Regions from separate parts of the Pseudarthrobacter sp. SSS035 genome, predicted to be linked through region 3. Evidence: riboswitches for the same ligand, from Rfam matches in the RefSeq annotation. Region 3 holds a riboswitch; each other region holds the start of a gene.
The links. A riboswitch is a leader RNA that binds a small molecule or an ion and turns the genes downstream of it on or off. The one in region 3 is predicted to bind thiamine pyrophosphate.

Region 1: another riboswitch for thiamine pyrophosphate. It lies ahead of thiD (bifunctional hydroxymethylpyrimidine kinase/phosphomethylpyrimidine kinase); the one in region 3 lies ahead of thiO (glycine oxidase ThiO).
Region 2: another riboswitch for thiamine pyrophosphate. It lies ahead of MUN23_RS10075 (ECF transporter S component); the one in region 3 lies ahead of thiO (glycine oxidase ThiO).
Region 4: another riboswitch for thiamine pyrophosphate. It lies ahead of thiC (phosphomethylpyrimidine synthase ThiC); the one in region 3 lies ahead of thiO (glycine oxidase ThiO).

The regions. Positions count from the first base shown of each region.
Region 1 covers NZ_CP096882.1:3,974,690-3,979,612, reverse strand. Annotated here, with positions in the region: gene thiD (bifunctional hydroxymethylpyrimidine kinase/phosphomethylpyrimidine kinase) at 1-1,296, opposite strand, end outside; TPP riboswitch at 1,279-1,376, opposite strand; gene MUN23_RS18440 (Rne/Rng family ribonuclease) at 1,478-4,762, opposite strand.
Region 2 covers NZ_CP096882.1:2,195,212-2,200,134, forward strand. Annotated here, with positions in the region: gene mnhG (monovalent cation/H(+) antiporter subunit G) at 1-360, shown strand, start outside; gene MUN23_RS10065 (DUF4235 domain-containing protein) at 409-672, opposite strand; gene MUN23_RS10070 (heme-degrading domain-containing protein) at 714-1,256, opposite strand; TPP riboswitch at 1,313-1,454, shown strand; gene MUN23_RS10075 (ECF transporter S component) at 1,520-2,170, shown strand; gene MUN23_RS10080 (ABC transporter ATP-binding protein) at 2,170-3,786, shown strand; gene MUN23_RS10085 (energy-coupling factor transporter transmembrane protein EcfT) at 3,783-4,577, shown strand; gene MUN23_RS10090 (GNAT family N-acetyltransferase) at 4,652-4,923, opposite strand, start outside.
Region 3 covers NZ_CP096882.1:3,531,401-3,536,323, forward strand. Annotated here, with positions in the region: gene MUN23_RS16360 (RNB domain-containing ribonuclease) at 210-1,739, opposite strand; gene thiE (thiamine phosphate synthase) at 1,804-2,580, opposite strand; TPP riboswitch at 2,608-2,728, shown strand; gene thiO (glycine oxidase ThiO) at 2,719-4,071, shown strand; gene thiS (sulfur carrier protein ThiS) at 4,068-4,304, shown strand; gene MUN23_RS16380 (thiazole synthase) at 4,309-4,923, shown strand, end outside.
Region 4 covers NZ_CP096882.1:3,872,861-3,877,783, reverse strand. Annotated here, with positions in the region: gene rpsP (30S ribosomal protein S16) at 1-34, opposite strand, end outside; gene MUN23_RS17910 (hypothetical protein) at 247-684, opposite strand; gene MUN23_RS17905 (VOC family protein) at 798-1,673, opposite strand; TPP riboswitch at 1,829-1,936, shown strand; gene thiC (phosphomethylpyrimidine synthase ThiC) at 1,976-3,745, shown strand; gene MUN23_RS17895 (alpha/beta hydrolase) at 3,750-4,484, opposite strand; gene ffh (signal recognition particle protein) at 4,588-4,923, opposite strand, start outside.

The DNA of each region.
Region 1 (4,923 bases), 440 kb from region 3:
AGCCGAGGCCGCCAGCAGGTGGTCCACGTAGGACTTGGTGACAGGTCCCAGGACGGAGTCCACTGTCCTGGTGCTTAGCCACGTGCGGTGCAGTTCGGACTCGACCTCAAGGCACTGCTGGGCCGACTTTGCCCAGAACAGCTGGGCGGCTTCCGTGGGCGCCAGCGCACTGGCCCGGGCGAGGACCCGCGAATAGCCGTTGAGGTAGATGGCGTCCTGGGCGAGGTAATAGGCGAACTGTTCCTCAGCCAATGTGCCGGCCGCCAGGTCTCGGATGAAATCCAGTCCGTAGATGGCTGCAAGATCCGGCTCCGACGCCCGGCGCAGCGTCTCTGCGAATTCACCGGCTGCCGGAACCTGTTGCATGTGGTGGAAGTGGTTGATGGGGCCGTTGCCCCCGCCCACCTCAAGTTGGTCAGCGGCCTGCAGCGCGCCCACCAGCCAGGGCTTCACCTGCCGCAGTGCGGCTTCCCAGTCCCCCAGCCGGGCCTGAGCTGTGGCCATGGCCGACGACAGCGAGCAGCCGGTGCCGTGGCTGTTGCGCGTGGGGATCCTGTCCCCGCTCACTTCCACCACCTCCTGGGCGAGCAGCCCGGCAGCGTTGACCAGGGCATCCGGGCACGCGCCGCCGTCGAGATGGCCGCCCTTGACCAGGACGGTGGCACCGGTCGCGGCGGACAACCGCTGCCCCTGCCCGAGCGCGTCGTGCCAATCCCTCGCCTGCGGCTCCCCCACCAGGATGGCAAGTTCGGCCAGGTTGGGGGTAATCAGGTCCGCGAGCGGGAGCAGCTCCCTCAGGGCCGCCTCGGCAGACTCCTGCAGCAGCCGGTCGCCGCTCGTGGCCACCATCACCGGATCAAGAACGACGACGGCGGGACGCACCTTGTCCAGCCAGTCACGGACCACACCTATCACGGCAGCGTCGCCCAGCATGCCGATCTTGACCGCGTCGATGGTGATGTCATCGCTGATGGCATCGAGCTGCTGGCCCAGGAAGGACGCAGGCGGGACGTGAACCGCCTGGACCCCCTGGGTGTTTTGGACCGTCAGCGCGGTGATGGCCGCCATGCCGTAGCCGCCAAGGGCTGCAATGCTTTTGAGGTCGGCCTGGACGCCCGCGCCCCCTGAAGGGTCCGATCCGGCAATGGACAGCACCCGCGGAACGTCACGCAGCACCCGGACCGCAGAAGATCGGCCTGGTGCGGGCCGGACCCCAGCCCGGGTTGCCGGGGTTTCCGGCAGAGCCGCCGCGGGTGTTGCAGGAGGAAGGACAGAAGTTGAAGCCAAAGGAGACATCCCTTCGCCGGTGCTAACCGGACAGGTTCAACGGGTGTGGATCTCAGCCGGCTCTCTGCGCGGCACCCCGTGTCAGTCACCAGCCTAGCGTTCCTCGCGACTTAACGCCGGACGCCCGGACGCAGCCTGTGATTCACAGGCACGTCCGGGCGCCGTTGTATTGGCTTGCCCTACTGCTTGGTCAGAGCTCCGAGGCCGGAACTCCTACGCCCAGGATGATGGGCGCGTTGGCGGCAACCGGTTTGTCGGCCACAGGAGCCTTGACGGGCTCCGGCGACTTGGCGGCGTGGGTGTGTCCGGCGGCAGCCGCCGGAGCGGCTTCGTGATGCTCTACGGACGTGGCATTGGCTGCGCCCTGGGCACGGCTGGCACTCCGGTTCCGCCGGGGACGGCGGGCGCGGGGCTCCTCGGTGTGGTCGGAGTAATCCTTCTCCGCCGCGGCTGGCTGCTGCTGGCGGGCAGGTTCGGCCGCCCGGCTTTCAGTTGCCTGGACTGCCGGCGGCGTGCTTTCCGCTACAGGAGCCGGCTCACCAAGGTGGGCAAAGGCCTCCGCGAGGCGGTCAAGTGTCAGGGCAGGTGCGTGCGGCTGGTCATCGTGGTGCGCAACGAACGGAAGCACCACCTGCTCGCCGCCGAATGTCAGCACCGCGGCCGGGCGGCCGTTGGAGTCCGTTTCGGACTGCCCAACCGGAGCCGGCACCGGAGCCGCAGGCTGCCGGCCCGCGGCAGCTGATGCATGAGCCACCTCGTCGTCATGCAGATGCGCAGCGTGGGCTGCGGCCGCAATGTTCGCAAGCGCTGCCCGCGTGGCCTCCGCCTTCGCATGGCGCTCGGCATCGCTGGCTTCCGGGTGGACCGTGTGGATCTGCACCGGAGCTGCCGGTGCCGTTTCCAGCGGCTGGCCGCCCCGTCCGCGGCGGCGCTTCCGGTCAGTGCGGCCACCCGGCTGGCTGTCCGGGCGCTGGCTGTCAGTCCGCACGCTGTCAGTGCGCTGTGCTTCCGGGCGGCTGTCAACCCGCTGCACGTGATGCTCCGCGGCTACCGTGTTGGCGCGGCGGTGTTCCACGGGGTCGTCGTGGGTGACAATTCCGCGGCCCGCACAGGTTTCACACTGCTCGCCGAAGACCTCCAGGAGCCCGGTGCCCATGCGCTTACGCGTCATCTGCACGAGGCCCAGCGAGGTCACTTCGGCCACCTGGTGTTTGGTCCGGTCGCGGCCCAGGCATTCCACCATGCGACGCAGGACAAGGTCGCGGTTGGATTCGAGGACCATATCGATGAAGTCGATGACGATGATGCCGCCGATGTCGCGGAGCCGGAGCTGCCGGACCACTTCTTCAGCTGCCTCGAGGTTGTTCTTAGTGACGGTTTCCTCGAGGTTGCCGCCGCTGCCGGTGAACTTGCCGGTATTGACGTCCACCACGGTCATGGCCTCGGTGCGGTCAATGACCAGCGAGCCGCCCGAAGGCAGGAAGACCTTGCGTTCCAGGGCCTTGTGGATCTGCTCATCGATCCGCCACGCAGCGAAGATGTCCTGGTCCTTGGTCCACTTTTCCAGGCGGCCCACGAGGTCCGGTGCCACGTAGGTGACGTAGGCCTCGATGGTGTCCCAGGCCTCTTCACCGGAGACGATCAGCTTGGAGAAGTCCTCGTTGAAGACATCACGGACCACCTTGATGGTGAGGTCAGGTTCGCCGTAGAGCAGCTCCGGCGCGAGGATCTTGGTGGACGTGGACTGGCTTTCGATGCCCTCCCACTGCGCGCGCAGCCGGTTGATGTCGTGCGTGAGCTCCTCTTCCGAGGCGCCTTCGGCAGCGGTGCGGACGATGACGCCGGCGTGCTCCGGGAGGCGGTCCTTGAGGATGCGCTTGAGGCGGTTGCGCTCGACGTCGGGCAGTTTGCGGGAGATTCCGGTCATGGAGCCGCCGGGCACATAGACCAGGTAGCGGCCGGGCAGCGAGATCTGGCTGGTCAGGCGTGCACCCTTGTGGCCCACAGGATCCTTGGTGACCTGGACCAGGACGGTGTCGCCGGACTTGAGCGCGTTTTCGATCCGGCGCTGCTTGCCTTCGAGGTTAACGGCTTCCCAGTTCACTTCACCGGCGTACAGGACGGCGTTGCGGCCGCGTCCGATGTCAACAAACGCCGCTTCCATGGACGGCAGGACGTTCTGCACCTTGCCAAGGTAGACGTTGCCGATCAGGGAGTCCTGCTGGGTCTTGGAGACAAAATGCTCGGCCAGGACGCCGTCTTCGAGGACGCCGATCTGGATTCTGTCGTCGCGCTGACGGACGATCATCTGCCGGTCAACTGATTCGCGGCGGGCCAGGAACTCGGCCTCGGTGATGACGGTGCGGCGGCGGCCGGTGTCGCGGGATTCGCGGCGGCGCTGCTTCTTGGCTTCGAGGCGGGTGGAACCCTTGACAGACGTGACGCGGTTGTTGACCGGCGCTTCGGTCGCGGCGCGCGGCGCGCGGACACGGGTCACCGTGTTGGGCGGGTCGTCGCCTTCTCCTCCGGTCAGTTCCAGATCCTGGTCGCCACGGCGGCGGCGACGACGACGGCGGGACGTCACGCCCTCATCGGCCTGCCCGGCGGATTCCTCATCAGTTTCTTCGGCTGCGCCTTCGTCGCCTTCGTTATCACCGTCAGCATCGCTTTCGCCTGTGCGGCTGCGTCCACGGCGACCACGGCTGCGGCGCCTGCGGCGGCCGCTGGCGTCGTCCGCTTCGCCGTCTTCGGCGTCGTCCTCTTCCGGCTCTTCAACCACGGCAGCAACCGGCGCGGGGCGGACCACGGTGCTGAGGTCGGGGGCCTGGAAAAGCACCGATGTGGTGGACGCCGGCTCAAGGAACAGTGAACTGAACGGGCTGGCAGTCTCAGCAGCAGCGGCCGGAGCTTCAGCCGGGGCGGCGGCAGCGGTAACGGGCGCGGCCGTGGTGGCTGCCGGCGCCGCGGGCTCAACCGCGGCGGCTTCCTCAGCTTCAGGGGCCGGCGTTGCCGCTGCTTCAGGAGCTGCCTGCTCCTCGGGTGCTGTTGGTTCAGCGGCCGCGGGGGCGACGTCGGGAGCGGAAGTCTTGCGCGTGGCCACACGGCGGCGGCGGACGGGCTTGGTCTCGGCTGCGGCCTCAGGCGCTGCGGCTTCGGCGGCGGGCTCGACGGCGGCAGCCTCGGGAGCTACGGCGGTCTCGGTAACTACGGCGGCTGGTGCTTCCAGAACCTCGGCAGCGAAGGCCGGCAACGGTTCGGCAGTGGCCACGGCCTTACGTGCGCGGGTCCGTCGGACCGGCGTCTTGGGTTCCGGAGCGGTATCCGTCGTAGGCTCAGCTTCGGCGGCGTCATTCACCGGTACGGCTTCTGCGGCCTTCGGCACTGCCTTCCGACGTGTCCGGGTGGCCTTCTTGGGCGCTTCCACCGCTTCGGCTGCAGCTTCATCATTAACGGCTGGTGTTTGTTCGTTTTCCATATGTGGCAACACTCCTGCCCCTGACGTACCGCCACATCCGGCACCCATTGGGGCACATATTGTCAAAACCCGCAGGCGTTGACAGAAGTCAAGTGGATACTCCCAGGTTCGCACCGGCAGAGGGGTGCGGCAGCCCGTGGGAGCCGTCGGCTGTGTCCTGA
Region 2 (4,923 bases), 1.3 Mb from region 3:
GTGGGTGCCCTTATGTCGCTCGCCGCCGCCGTGGGCCTGCTCCGTTTCCCGGACCTGCTGAGCCGGATGCACGCGGCCACCAAGCCCCAGGTGCTGGGGCTGTTCCTACTCCTGGCGGCCATCGGCCTGCAGCTGCGCACCTGGTGGGTGTGGCCGGTGCTGCTGGTGGCCTGGATTTTCCAGCTGCTGACGGTGCCGGTTTCCGCCCACATGGTGGGCCGCGCCGGTTACCGGACCAAACACCTGCACCGTGAGCTGCTCAGCTCCGATGAACTCGAAGCCGTGGTTCAGAAGGCGGCCCAGTCGGCCCGGGATGAGTCATCCCGGGATGAAGCGTCCGACGGCGGCCGGCGGGACTGAGCGTCAACCCACCGCCGGACTGCTTGCCAGGGTTAAACCTCGCCAGGTTTAGACGATGTCCTGGGACTTGGCGAAACGGGTGATGGCCCGCTGCGTGCCGCGGTTGGCGAGCACCTGGATGATGGTGCTGACCGAGGCCGAAATGAGCGCAAACGTCAGGGCCGAGCGCAGGGTGGTGGGAGTGTCTTCATCCTTGCCGGTGGGGGGCTTGCGGCCGGTGGACTTTTCCCACACGGTATTGACCACCTTGGTGCCGACGAACCCGGCGCCGATGCTGATTGCAGTGCCGAGCAGCTTGATGAACAGGTTCATTCGTTGAACTCCTTGTGAGCGGATCCGGGACTTCCTTTAGCCTAACCCGGCTGCATGGACTCCAGAATCTCACGCAGGGCTTCCACCACCAGATCGTGGTCCTGCTGCTGGGGCAGGCCCGAGACCGTCACCGTGGCCACTGCACCCACGCCGGCGACGTAGACCGGGAAGCAGCCGCCGTGCGGGGCGTAGGTGGACTCGTCAAACCAGCCGTGGTCCTCGATCCGGCCGCCGTGCAGCCTGCCGCGGAGGCCCACCAGCAACGAAGGGATCTCATACCTGGCGGCGGTGCGCTGCTTCGCCTGGATCCAGCGCTCGTTGTCCGGGGTGGCGCCGTCCAGGGCCACGTGGAACAGGACCTGGTCACCCTTGGTGATGTCGATCGCGATGGGCAGCTTCCGGCTCTTGCCCAGCTCCACCAGGAGCAGCCCGAGGTTGAGGGAGTCGTCCTTGCTGAAATGCGGAAACTGCAGCTCGTTGATCTCGGCTTCGACCCGGGCAATCAGGGCCTCCAGCAGCCCCGCCGGCTGGGGCACCGTCGAATCGGGATTGAACGCAGTCACAGTCGGGTTGTTGGCAGTCATGGCCCACAATCTACCCCGCCCTCGGTGTAAACTGGAGCACGCCCATCAGGGCAGATTTATTACGACAGGGGAGCGCCGCCGTCGGACATCACTGGCATTGCCAGGGAACCGCAGGTGGGCGCTGAGAGTGCGGACAGCCGCAGACCCTCGAACCTGATCCGGTTAGTACCGGCGCAAGGGAGTCGAGTTCTCGAAGTGTCCGGAAACGGCGGCAGCGCCGCACGCCGGGGCACTTTCCCCTCCTGTTCCTCAGGAGGACCAAAATGACAACTGCAGCAATCAAAAAGACCGGCAATACCTGGCGCGTTGTGGACATCGTAGTGGCGGCACTCATCGCCATCACCGGCGGCGTGATCTTCTGGGCCTGGTCCCAGGGCGCCGGCATCGTCTCCGCCCCCATGAACGCCGTTTACCCCCCGCTGACCGGCCTGATCGCCGGCGGCTGGATGATCCCGGCAGTGCTGGGCATGCTCATCATCCGCAAACCCGGCGCGGCACTCTTCTGCGAAGCGGTGGCCGCCACCGGCGAACTCATCATGGGCTCGCAGTACGGCGCCACGGTGCTGATCTCCGGACTCCTCCAGGGCCTGGGCGCCGAGCTGGTGTTCTTCCTGCTGGTGTACGGCAACTTCCGGTTCAAGTCCTTCCTGCACCAGAAGTACAACCTCATCGCCGCACTGCTGGCCGGTGCCGGGGCGGGCCTGTTCTGTGGCCTCAATGACTCGTTCCTGCCGTGGGGCTGGAACATCGCCTACGAGCCCGGCGACAAGCTCGCGTACATCGTGTTCTGCACCATCTCCGGCGCGGTGATTGCGGGTGCCTTGTCCTGGATTGCCACCCGCGGCCTGGCCCGGACCGGTGTGCTGAGCTCGTTCGCGTCCCGGAAGGCAGCGTCGGAGCCCGTCTTCAACTGATGACCGCTTCCGACGCCGGCGCTTCCGGAGTGCGCCCCGCCGCGGTGTCCGCCCGTGGCTGGGGCTGGCGGCATGCGGGACGTTCCGCCCCCGCCGTCCAGGGCCTCGACCTCGACATCGCGCCCGGCGAGCGGGTGCTGCTGCTGGGCCCGTCGGGCGCGGGCAAGTCAACGCTGCTGCACGCGCTCGCAGGGGTGCTGGGGGATGAAGGGGACGACGCCGACGAAACCGGTTCGCTGCTGATCAACGGTGTGGTGCCCCGCGGGCAGCGCGGCCGCTCGGGCCTGATGCAGCAGGATCCGGAAACGCAGGTGGTGCTTTCCCGGGTGGGTGACGACGTCGCCTTCGGCGCCGAGAACCTCGCCGTTCCGCGGGACGAGATCTGGCGGCGCGTCCATGAAGCGCTCGACGACGTCGGGCTGCGAAGTGCCGGCGGCACTGGTTTGGACGCCGACGGCGGCGCTGGTGCCGCCGGGCTCGCGCTGGACCACCCGACGTCGGCCCTGTCCGGGGGACAGAAGCAGCGCCTCGCGCTGGCGGGTATCCTCGCGATGCGGCCCGGGCTGATCCTGCTGGACGAGCCCACAGCGAACCTCGATCCCGCCGGTGTGCTGGAAGTCCGGGACGCCGTGGGCCGCTGCCTGGACAAAACCGGCGCCACGCTTGTTGTGGTGGAACACCGGGTGTCCGTCTGGAAGGACCTGGTGGACCGGATTGTGGTGCTCCAGCCGGGCTCCGCAGCGGGCTCCGCTGGAAGTTCCGCCGGGACGTCCGCCGTCCTGCTGGACGGGCCGCCGGACCAGGTGCTGGCGGAGGCGCGGGACATGCTGATCGGCGCGGGCGTCTGGGTACCGGGGTATGTCCCGGCAACCCGCCGCCGCGTGTCCGCAGGCTCCGGTGACCTGCTGCTGGCTGCCGAGGACCTTGCCGTCTCCCGCGAGCGTCCGCGGCGCCGCGGTTTCCGGACCATCCCGCCCGTGCCGGTGCAGCAGGGCATCGCGGCACAGGTCCGTTCCGGCCAGGCACTCACCGTCACGGGACCCAACGGCGCCGGCAAATCAACGTTTGCGCTGACCCTCGCCGGACTTCTGGCACCGGTGGCAGGGAAGGTGTCCGCCGCCGTCGAGCTTTCCGAGGGGGCCGGGATCGATCCCTTCACATGGAAAGCCAACCAGCTGATTTCCCGCATCGGAACCGTCTTCCAGGAACCCGAGCACCAGTTCGTGACCGGCCGCGTGCTGGACGAACTGATGTTCGGCCCGCGGCACCTGGGGCATGGCGAGGAGCGGGTTGATGAGCTGCTGGAACGGCTGCGCCTGACGCACCTGGTGGACGCCAATCCGTACACGCTCTCGGGAGGCGAAAAGCGGCGCCTCTCGGTGGCCACTGTCCTCGCTGCCCACCCGCGTGTGCTCGTCCTCGACGAGCCGACCTTCGGCCAGGACGCCAACACCTGGGCCGAGCTCGCATCGTTCCTCTCAGAACTGCTCGACGCCGGGACCTCCGTGGTTTCCGTGACCCACGACCAGGAATTCAGCGCCGTCCTGGGCGGGGCCGAACTGCGGCTTGGCCCGGCCTCCCGCGGCGGCGCCCGCCAGGAAGCAGATGCGGCATGAGGGATGCCCTGACCCTCCGCGGCAACGACGCGCTGCTTACGCGCGCCAACCCGCTGGCCAAGTTCGCCGTCGTCTTCCTCATCACGCTGGTGCTGGCGCTCTCCATCGACTGGGTGTCCGCCTCGGTGGCGCTCGCGGCCGAGCTGGCGCTCTTTCCGCTGGCTGGGCTCACCCTGCGCCTGTTGTGGCAGCGCGGCTGGCCACTGATCATCGCGGCAGCCCTGGGCGGCTGGAGCACGGCGATCGTCGCGGCGGACAGCGGCGCTGTCCTGCTCGACGTCGGGATCTGGTCCATCAGCGAGGGTTCCCTTCAGCTGGGCATCGGTTTTATGCTGCGCGGACTCGCGATTGCACTTCCGGCGATCCTGCTTATGACCTGCACGGACCCCACCGACCTCGCCGATGCCCTGGCCCAGAAGGCCCGGCTGCCGCACCGGTTTGTCCTCGGCACGCTGGCCGCGATGCGGCTGGTGGGGCTCATGGCCGAGGAATGGCAGACCATCGGCATGGCGCGGCGGGCCCGCGGCGTCGGTTCGCAGGGCAGCCCGCTGCAACGGCTGCGGGCCACCCTCGGGCAGAGCTTCGGGCTCCTGGTCCAGGCCATCCGCCGGGCGTCCCGGCTGGCCATCACCATGGAAGCGCGCGGTTTTGGCGCGGGGCGTAGGACATGGGCCCGGGAATCCACGTATTCGCCACTGGATGCCTGGGTCCTGGCGGGCGGCGTACTGATCGCGGCGGCTGCTGTGGTTTCCGCGGCTGTATTGGGGACCTGGAACTTCGTCTGGCGCTAGCTGGATCTTGTCAGCGGCGCTGGTCAGTTCTGCCAGCGCAGACTGGTCGGCGTGCTCTGCGGCGGCGGGGCTTGTCAGCGCGTGCGCAGCGGAGCCGCCCGGTCGAACCTCTCACGCGTCAGGAACGCCAGCTGGGCTTCCTTTTCCGCCAGCTGGATGACGGGTCCCAGCTCGAAGCATGTGGCGTCGAGCCGGCGCAGGGCTTTGGTGTTGCGGGCATCCGGCTCCACCACGATCCTGTCCTTACCCGGCACGGAGAACATGTATTGGATCAGGGACGTGGCGAGCCGCGGCGTGAAGTGCGGGACAGGCCGGGTGGCCGGAGCCAGCATCAGGTGCATCCCGA
Region 3 (4,923 bases):
CGCGCAAGCAAATCCAGTGGAAGCCGATCGCGGGCTATCAAAATGCTGGCACTGGTGACCAACGGGTGCATCTCAAGATCGCGTAGGGGCGGGCTTGTTGAATTCAAAATCAAGGAAATCAACGACCGGGCATCCATATCTACTTCTTCAGTCTAGCCGCACGGACCCTGAATCCCGGCTTTGGGCCGATCAGGCGGCGCGCAAAACCTCTAGGCCAGCAGCTCGAAGTGGACCTTGCGGGCGGCGATATCGGAAGAGATCAGGCGGACCCGCACCTTGGTGCCGGATTCCAGGTCGCCGCCGCACCGGGCCGTCACGGCGGGTTCGGCGATCTGGATGATCCCCGAGGGGCCGTTTCCATTTTTTGCGGCTCCGTTTTTCGCAGCGCCGTTCTTGGTGCCGTTGCCATTCCTGCCGTTGCCGTTTTTCCCGTTGCCGTTGTCCTTCTGCGGCTTGGAGCCGGAAATCACGATCGCATCAAACTCCTGTCCCACATGGTTGACCAGGAGCGCGGCCTCCACGGTGTCCAGCGCCATGCGTTCCATCCGCGATGCCAGCTGGTCGGATCCGGCCATGATCTCCGGCAGGGACGGTAGGGCTTCCCGCGCCCAGTCCGGTACCTGGTTGCCGTTGCTCAGGGCTTCGCAGATCACCAGGACAAAGCGGTCGATCAGACGCCGGAGCGGTGCCGTGGTGTGGGCATAGGCAGCGCCGATGGCGGCCTGGATGGCGGCTTCCGGGACTGTGCCGTCAAACGCCGTGTAGCTGGCGCCGCGGAACAGCATGCCGGCGGAGTGCAGGATGGCCAGTTGCCGGGGCGCGGTCGGATCAAGGCTGCGGAGGTATTCGCCGTAGCTGATCTTGCCGTCCCATGGCTTGCCCAAGGCCTCGGTCTGGAGGCGGAAGTGACGCAGGGAGCGCTCGTCGGGGGCGGGCATGGTGCGAAGGATGCCCACTTTTCCCGCCAGCATCAGGTCTGCCGCCGCCATCCCCGTCATCAGGGAGATCTGGGCGTTCCAGTCCTCCACCGGCAGCTGCGGCGCGGCGGCAATCCGGTAGCCGCCGTCGGGCAGTTGCACGATTTCCTGTTCAGGCATGTTCAGGCTGGCGCCGCCACGCTGCCGCTCCAGTTCAACGCGCTTGAGGCCCACTTCCTTCAGGAGCTGCAGGACAGGACCGGCCGTTCCGGCGTCGAGTTCGGCCTGGACTCCCTTGTAGCTCAGCTTGGCCCGGCTGCGGATGGTGGCCCTCCGGACGCTCACCGTGGAGACCTGTGCGGTGTCGTTCAGCCCGAACTCCCACACGTAGGCGGAACACAGCTGGCCGGCGAGAAGGCTGCCTGCCCCTTCGCTGATGACTTCCGGGTGCAGCGGGATACGGCCGTCAGGGGCGTAGAACGTCTGGCCGCGGCGCCGGGTCTCTGCGTCCAGTCCGCCGCCGGGGCGGACAAAGGACGGCACATCAGCGATGGCGTACAGCACCCGGTAGCCATTGCCCGCACGCTCGATGAACAGCGCCTGATCCAGGTCAGTGGACGACGCCGGATCGATAGTGAGGAAGGCCACTTCCGTCAGGTCAGCACCCGGCAACTCGTGTGCGGCCACTGCCGCTTCCGCGTCCCGGACCGCCTCCGCCGGGTAGGGCCCCGGCAGTTCCAGCTCGGTCCGCAGGGCGCTCAGCGCCGCCGCGAGGTCGTTCGTCTGCTCGTGGACATTGGGGGCCAACCTATGATGTGACACGAAAATCAGGTTAGCTCGATTTCCACGGATCGTGCACGCCCGCCGCCCGCCACGCGGGGGATCGTCAGGATGCGCCGGCGTCCAGGGTCGCCAGGAGTGCCGCGGCCGCCGCTGCGGGGTCCGGGGCTTCGGTGATGGCACGCACCACAACAATCCTGCCGGCGCCGGCCTCCACCACCTGCTCCACGTTGCCGAGATCGATGCCTCCGATGGCAAACCAGGGCAGCGTGGCCTGGGTGCCACCGGCAGCGCGGACGGCTTCGGCCGCGTACCGCACCAGGTCAAGGCCGACGGCGGCCCGGCCCGGTTTCGTCGGAGTGGCCCAGACCGGTCCTACGCAGAAGTAGTCCAGGCCGCCTTGGTCAGTCAGCCCACCGGACAGCCGGATGGCGCCTTCGATCTGCTCGGCGGTGTGCGTGGAAAGGCCGATCGCGGCTGGTGCCCCGAGCAGCGTGCGGGCGGAAGCGACAGGCAGATCTTTCTGCCCGATGTGGAAGACGGGGGCGCCGGACAGCAGCGCGATATCGGCACGGTCATTGACTGCCCACAGCTTTCCGTGGCGTTCGGCCGCGGCCTGAAGCACGGCCAGCAGCTCCAGCTCCTCCGCCGCCTCGATCGCCTTGTCCCGGAGCTGGATGATGTCCACGCCGCCGGCAAACGCCGCGTCCACAAACTCGCCAAAGTCCCCGCGGTCCCGGCGCGCGTCGGTGCACAGGTACAGCCTGGCGCTGTGCGGGAGGCCGGTGTTTATGCCGCCGGCAGGGTCTGTTCCGGTCAAGGACTCGGGAGCGGCGGAGGGGACAGAGGGCGTGCCTGCAGCGGCGAAGGATTGCGCGTTCATGGAAACCAGCCTAAGTCCCCTAAACTGGGCGGGTACTGCGGGAGCCCGTTGCAGCCGTCACAAAGCGGCCGGGCTGAGAGGGCGTCAGAGCCGACCGCTTGACCTGATCCGGCTAGTACCGGCGTAGGGAAGGAACATATGCCCCCCGCAATAAGCAGCCCACCTGAGTCCGCACGAGCCAGCCAGGCCACCGCCCTGCACGCCGACGTGGCCGTCATCGGCGGCGGAGTCATCGGCCACGCCATAGCCTGGGAAGTCCGGCGGTCCGGCCGTTCGGTCGTGCTGATCGATGATGCTCCCGGCAACGGCGCCAGCTGGGCAGCCGCCGGCATGCTGGCCCCTGTGAGCGAACTGCACTACCAGGAGGAAGACCTCCTTGAGCTGATGCTGGCATCCTCCGGCCTGTGGCCTGCCTTTGCGGCGGACCTCGCCCTGGCCGGGGCTGGCGATACCGGATATCTGACGACGCCGACCCTGGCCATCGGCGCGGACGCTGCGGACCGCCGGGCACTGATGGACCTCCGGGCCGTGCAGCAGGCCAGCGGCCTGGTGGTGGAACCCCTGACTGTCCGTGAGGCCAGGACCAGGGAATCCCTGCTCAGCCCGGCCATATCCTGCGCCCTGGACATCCCCGCCGACCACCAGGTGGATCCACGGAAACTCGTGGCGTGCCTCCAGGAAGTCCTGGCCATCCACGAACCGGGAGCAGGAACAGCCGTGGCAGGTGCCCGCGCGGGATTCGCCGTTGACCAACGTGCCGCTGCCCTGCTCTGGGAGGGCGGCCGCGTCATCGGCGTGAGGCTCGCCCACGGCGGAACTGTCCAGGCCAAGGAGACCATCGTGGCCAACGGATTGCAGGCGGCGTCGCTGGAGGGCCTGCCGGGTGGACTGCATTTGCCCCTGCGGCCCGTCTACGGTGACATCCTGCGGCTGGCTGTTCCGCGGCACCTGCGCCCGCTCCTCACCTCCACTGTCCGCGGAATGGTCCATGGTGTGCCGGTCTATATCGTTCCCCGGCGGGACGGCACGGTGGTGATCGGGGCTACGCAGCGAGAAGACGCGCTCGCCGGGTCGGGCGAAGCCGCTGTCTCGGCGGGCGGCGTCTACCAGTTGCTGCGTGACGCCCAGGTCCTGGTGCCGGCCGTCTCGGAGCTTGAACTCCTGGAATGCACGGCACGGGCAAGACCGGCGACCCCGGACAATGCGCCTCTCCTCGGCCGCGTACCGGTTTCCGCGCTAACGCCACGGAGGGGGAACACGGCGAACATTGCCGGGCTGATGGTTGCCACCGGATTCTTCCGACACGGAGTGCTGCTGGCTCCGGCGGCGGCGGCCATCTGCCGGGACCTGCTGGACGGCCGGACGGACCCGCGATGGGGGGCCCTCAGCCCGGCCCGCTTTTCAGGAAAGCACCACGTAGCCGGCACACAGTCCCCAGACAAGGACATCAGCAGCACGAAGGACCTCGACCCACAGAAGGAATCAGCATGAACATCACCCTCAACGGCTCGCGCCATTCCGTGGCGGACGACGCCTCCATCACCACCCTCATCAGCCAGATCACTGGCCGTCCCCTCGCGGCCAACGGCCAGGCAACAGACGGGCAGAAACTCGGCGTCGCCGTCGCCCATAACTCCGAAGTAGTACCCCGCAGCCAGTGGTTCGTCACGGCGCTCGCCGAAGGTGACGACGTCGAACTGGTCACAGCAGTCCAGGGAGGCTGACACCATGACAGTAACCAGCAACATCAGCACACATAACCGTCCCGAGGGCGCAGACAGGCTGGTCATCGACGGCGTCGAGCTCGGCTCCCGCCTCATCATGGGCACCGGTGGCGCCCCCAGCCTCGACGGGCTGGGCGCCGCCCTGCTGGCGTCCGGAACCGAGCTGACCACGGTGGCCATGCGCCGCTATTCGCCGGCTGAATCGGGGTCCCTTTTCCAGCTCCTGGTGGACCACGGGATCCGGATCCTGCCCAACACCGCCGGCTGCTTCACCGCCCGGGACGCGGTCATGACGGCGGAACTCGCCCGCCAAGCGCTGGAAACCGACTGGCTCAAGCTGGAAGTCATCGCCGACGAACAAACCCTGCTGCCGGACGCCGTGGAGCTCGTGGACGCCACGGAACAGCTTGTAAACCGGGGCTTCAAAGTGTTCGCGTACACCAACGATGACCCGGTCCTGGCCCTGCGGCTGGAAAACCTGGGTGCCACCGCGGTCATGCCGCTCGGGGCGCCCATCGGCACCGGCCTGGGAATTCTGAATCCACACAACATCGAACTGATCGTCTCCCGCGCCTCGGTGCCCGTGGTGCTGGACGCCGGCATCGGCACGGCATCCGAT
Region 4 (4,923 bases), 340 kb from region 3:
TGCCAAAGCGCTTAAGGCGAATCTTTACGGCCACTTTTGTGGTCACTCCTGTTTCAGAAAAGGGGTGAACCGACGTTCTGCACCCGTGGGGCGGGCCATACTTGAGGGTTCGAAGGACAGGATCCGGACGCGGAGAGAGGGGCCACGCAGATCGAGTACCTGTTTATTGTGCCAGATCAGCGTCCGGATTTCGACTTGACACGTCGGGATGGGGCAGCCGGGCGGACCCGGCGGGCCACGGCCGGCCTACGACGACCAGACATACACGCCGGTGCGTGCGGCGTCATCGACGGAGTTGGCAAGCTCAGCGAACTGCTGGACATACGTCCGGGCCTCGGCTGCGCCGAACGGCATGTCATCCTGGGCGGCCCACTTTTCAGCGACGTCGTCCAGGACATTGCCTTCGCCTTCAGTCTCGTAGCTGAGCAGGTCGGCGAGCGCACGCACCATGGCACGCGGGACCCCGAGGAGGGAATCACTGGCCACGTCAACCATGGCCAGTTCGTAGTCCGCGCCACCGGCGTGCACCGCAACGCCGGCAAGATCGCCAAGCTGCTCGATTTCGAAATCGCTGATTCCGGGAATCCGCAGGGCCTGGCCCGCCGGGGAGCCGCCTGCATCCAGGACGTCCGCCCGCTTCAGCGCGGCATCGTGAGTGGAAACAAAAATTTCAGTGAAGCCCATGGGAACAGCCCTCATTCCGTCGACGGTGCGGCCTGGAAGGGCAGCAGCAAGTGCCGCCCCGGCCGTTCAGAATCAGCCTAGTACAAGGCAGGCCGCACATTTGGCATCCGCACTCAGCGGACGGCGACACGGATATTGTTGCGCCACGGGTCCTCGAAGCGAAGCTCGGCGCCCGTGTGGTGCGAGGCCACACCGGCGACCTTCAGGCGGTCGGCGAGCGCTCCGACGTCATCCCCGGAAGGGACCTCGATGAGCACTTCACCGAGGCCCAGGGTGTCCTTGCGGGGACCGGCTCCGCGGCTGTTCCAGACGTTCATGGCCATGTGGTGGTGATACCGGCCCGCAGAGACAAACAGCGCCTGCCCGTGCCAGCCGGCGGTCTTTTCGAAGCCCAGCGTGCCCACGTAGAAATCGTGCGCTGACTGGACGTCGCCCACCTGGAGGTGGACGTGGCCCACTCCGGCTTCGCTGGCCCGCTGGCCGGCCACGGATTCCTGGGTCAGGTGCTGCTCGAGGAAGCGCTGCGGCGGCAGTGCCAGGCTGTCCATCACTACATCCTTCCCGTTCCAGGACCAGTTTTCGCGGGGCCTGTCCCAGTACAGTTCGATGCCGTTGCCTTCGGGGTCATTGAAGTAGAAGGCCTCGCTGACGAGGTGGTCGGCGCTGCCTGTGAAGGACCGGGGTTCGTACTGGGCGGCGGTGGCTACCGTGGCGGCCAGCGAAGCCTGGTCGTCAAACAGCAGTGCGGTGTGGAACAGCCCGGCCTCTCCCCTGCCAGGCAGATTCAAGGACGGGGCGGCCGCGAGATGGACCAGCGGGCGTTGAAGGCGGCCAAGATAGACGCCGCCGTCCTGTTCCGCGACGACCTCAAGGCCGAGCGCACGCTGGTAGTAGCCGGTCATCAGCTTCATGTCGCCCACCTTCAGCATCACGGTGCCCATGGAGAGGTCGGCGGGAAGGAGATCCCGGCTGGTGGCTTCTGCAGTCATTTGAACACTCCCGGTCCGTTGGCCTTCGGATGGAAGGCGGCTATGGCTCCAATTTACTTGAAGCTTCAATTTGATTCAAGTGGCGGAGCAGACAGATTGCGACCGCTTTCCCGTGATTGCTGTCACCAATCCACCCTCGGCCTGTGGTAGCTTCGACTTGACCACACGGGAGCCCTTGCAGGGGCTGAGATCGGGCTGACGCAGCCTGCGACCGTTGAACCTGTCCGGGTAATGCCGGCGAAGGAAGTGAGTATTCATTGAATACACAAGAAACACAGCTGATCCCTGCCCAAAATGCCGACGTGGATCAAACGCTCCAGCCTGAAACCCAGTCACTGAAGTCCCACTCGCTGGCGTTTATCCACGATGAGGCCACCGGGATCCGGGTTCCCGTGACCGAGATCGCCCTCGAACCGTCGCCAAACGGCGAGGCGAACGGGCCTTTCCGGACCTACCGCACGGCGGGACCGGGCAGCGATCCGGTGGTGGGCCTCAACCCGTTCCGCTCAGAGTGGATCGCCGCCCGCGGAGACACCGAGCCCTACAGCGGCCGGGAGCGGAACCTGCTCGACGACGGCAAGTCGGCCGTGCGCCGCGGCGCAGCCTCTGCGGAGTGGAAGGGCGCCCAGCCGGTGCCCCGCCGCGCCGTCGGCGGCCGGACCGTCACCCAGATGCACTACGCGCGGCAGGGCGTCATCACCCCCGAGATGCAGTTCATCGCCCTCCGTGAAAATTGCGACGTGGAACTGGTCCGCAACGAGGTGGCGGCCGGCCGGGCCATCATCCCCAACAACATCAACCACCCGGAATCCGAACCCATGATCATCGGCAAGGCCTTCCTGGTGAAGATCAATGCCAACATCGGCAACTCGGCCGTGACCAGCTCCATCGCCGAGGAAGTGGACAAACTCCAGTGGGCCACGCAGTGGGGAGCTGACACGGTGATGGACCTGTCCACCGGCGATGACATCCACACCACCCGGGAATGGCTCATCCGCAACTCTCCCGTGCCCATCGGTACGGTGCCCATCTACCAGGCGCTGGAGAAGGTCAACGGCGAGGCCAACGCCCTGACGTGGGAGATCTACCGGGACACGGTCATTGAGCAGTGCGAGCAGGGCGTGGACTACATGACCATCCACGCCGGCGTGCTGCTGCGTTACGTGCCGCTGACGGCCAACCGCGTCACCGGCATCGTCTCCCGGGGCGGCGCGATCATGGCCGGCTGGTGCCTGGCCCACCACCAGGAGAACTTCCTGTACACGCACTTCGACGAGTTGTGCCGGATCTTCGCCAAGTACGACGTCGCGTTCTCCCTGGGCGACGGACTGCGCCCGGGAGCGACGGCGGACGCCAACGACGCCGCCCAGTTCGCCGAGCTGGACACCCTGGCCGAACTGACCCAGCGGGCGTGGGAATTCGATGTGCAGGTCATGGTGGAAGGTCCCGGGCACGTCCCGTTCCATCTGGTGCGGGAGAATGTGGAACGCCAGCAGGAGCTCTGCAAGGGCGCCCCGTTCTACACCCTGGGGCCGCTGGTTACTGATATTGCCCCGGGCTATGACCACATCACGTCCGCCATCGGCGCCACGGAAATCGCCCGGTACGGCACGGCAATGCTTTGCTACGTCACGCCCAAGGAACACCTAGGCCTCCCGAACAAGGACGACGTGAAGACCGGTGTGATCACGTACAAGATCGCCGCCCACGCAGCAGACCTTGCCAAAGGCCACCCCGGCGCCCATGAACGGGATGATGCCCTGTCCAAGGCCAGGTTCGAGTTCCGCTGGCGCGACCAGTTCGCGCTGTCCCTGGACCCGGTCACGGCGGAGGCCTTCCATGACGAGACGCTGCCCGCCGAACCGGCCAAAACCGCCCACTTCTGCTCCATGTGCGGCCCGAAGTTCTGCTCCATGAAGATCAGCCAGGACATCAGGGACGAATACGGTTCCGCCGATTCGCAGGCGGCCATCGCCGAGGCCTACAGCGGGATGCGCGAAAAGAGTGCGGAGTTCCTGGCCGCCGGCGGCAAGGTCTACCTCCCCGAGCTTCGGACCCCGGCCGGGAGCTGACGGCTCAGGAAGCCTGAACCGAGCGTGACCTGCCGACGTCGGCGATGAAGGACCGGATGGCACGGTCACCTTCGGCAGAGTCCTGGGGCCGGTGTCCTCCCGCAGCGATGCGGTGCAGGGCACCGGTTTCCTGCAGATATCCGGCGATCTCCTCGTAGAGCGGTTCCCACCCACCCGTCAGGACCAGCGTGGGGACGCCCGGAACAATATGCAGCGGGGCCTCCCAGGACGGCGCCTGCAACCGGAGCCGGCGCGCCGACCGCTTTTCCTCCGGCGTGGCGGGCTCCTGCAGGTCCGCCGCGAACATTCGCCGCACGAACTCCCGCTGGAAGTCTTCATCGCTGAGCTGGTGCCGGACGTCGAACAGCGGTTGCATCAGGGCGCGGTGTGCGGCCGTGGCCGGCAGTTCGGCGGTCAGGGACAAACACGCCGGTTCTACCAGCGTGAGGGAAAACACCAGATCGGGGCGTTCGACGGCAGCCATCATGGCCGCAATCGCGCCCTCGGCGTGGGCAACAACATGGCCCCCGGCGGCCCCGCGACCGTCATCGGCAAGTGAGCGCAGGATGATGGCGGTATCTTCGGAGAACGAGGACTCCACGGGTTCAGCGACGGGATCAAAGCCGTGCCGCCGCAGGAACAGGGCGTCGTACGTCAGGGCCATTCCGTGCTGGCGGGGCCACGCCGCGGCACCGAACGGTCCGGCGCCGTGCACGAACACTACCCGCTGTTTGAACATGACCCAACCCTATTCCACGGCACCGACATCCCAATTGGGCAGCAGCCAGTGTCGTTATGAGTGCCCACAACGACGCCTGCTGCTACCCAGTCGGGAGCGGTGGTTACTTGCCGAGGAACTTGTCGAATCCCTTGGGCAGGTTCAGCTGCGACGGGTCGAAGTCGCCGCCCTGCTGGCCGAACGCTGCCCCCGTGGGGAGCGCCTTCGCTGCCCCGGCCCGCCGGGCCTCGGCGTCCTTCAGCTCCTGGGCAGCCTTGGCAGGGTTGCCTGAGCGGGCCTTCTTCTTCGGGGCGTTCTTGCCGCCCTTCCGCGCACCGCCGGGGCCGCCCATGCCAGGCATCCCGGGCATTCCGGGCATGCCGCCGCCCTGGGCCATCTTCTTCATCATCTTCTGGGCCTGGCCGAAGCGCTCCAGCAGGCCATTGACCTCGGAGACATG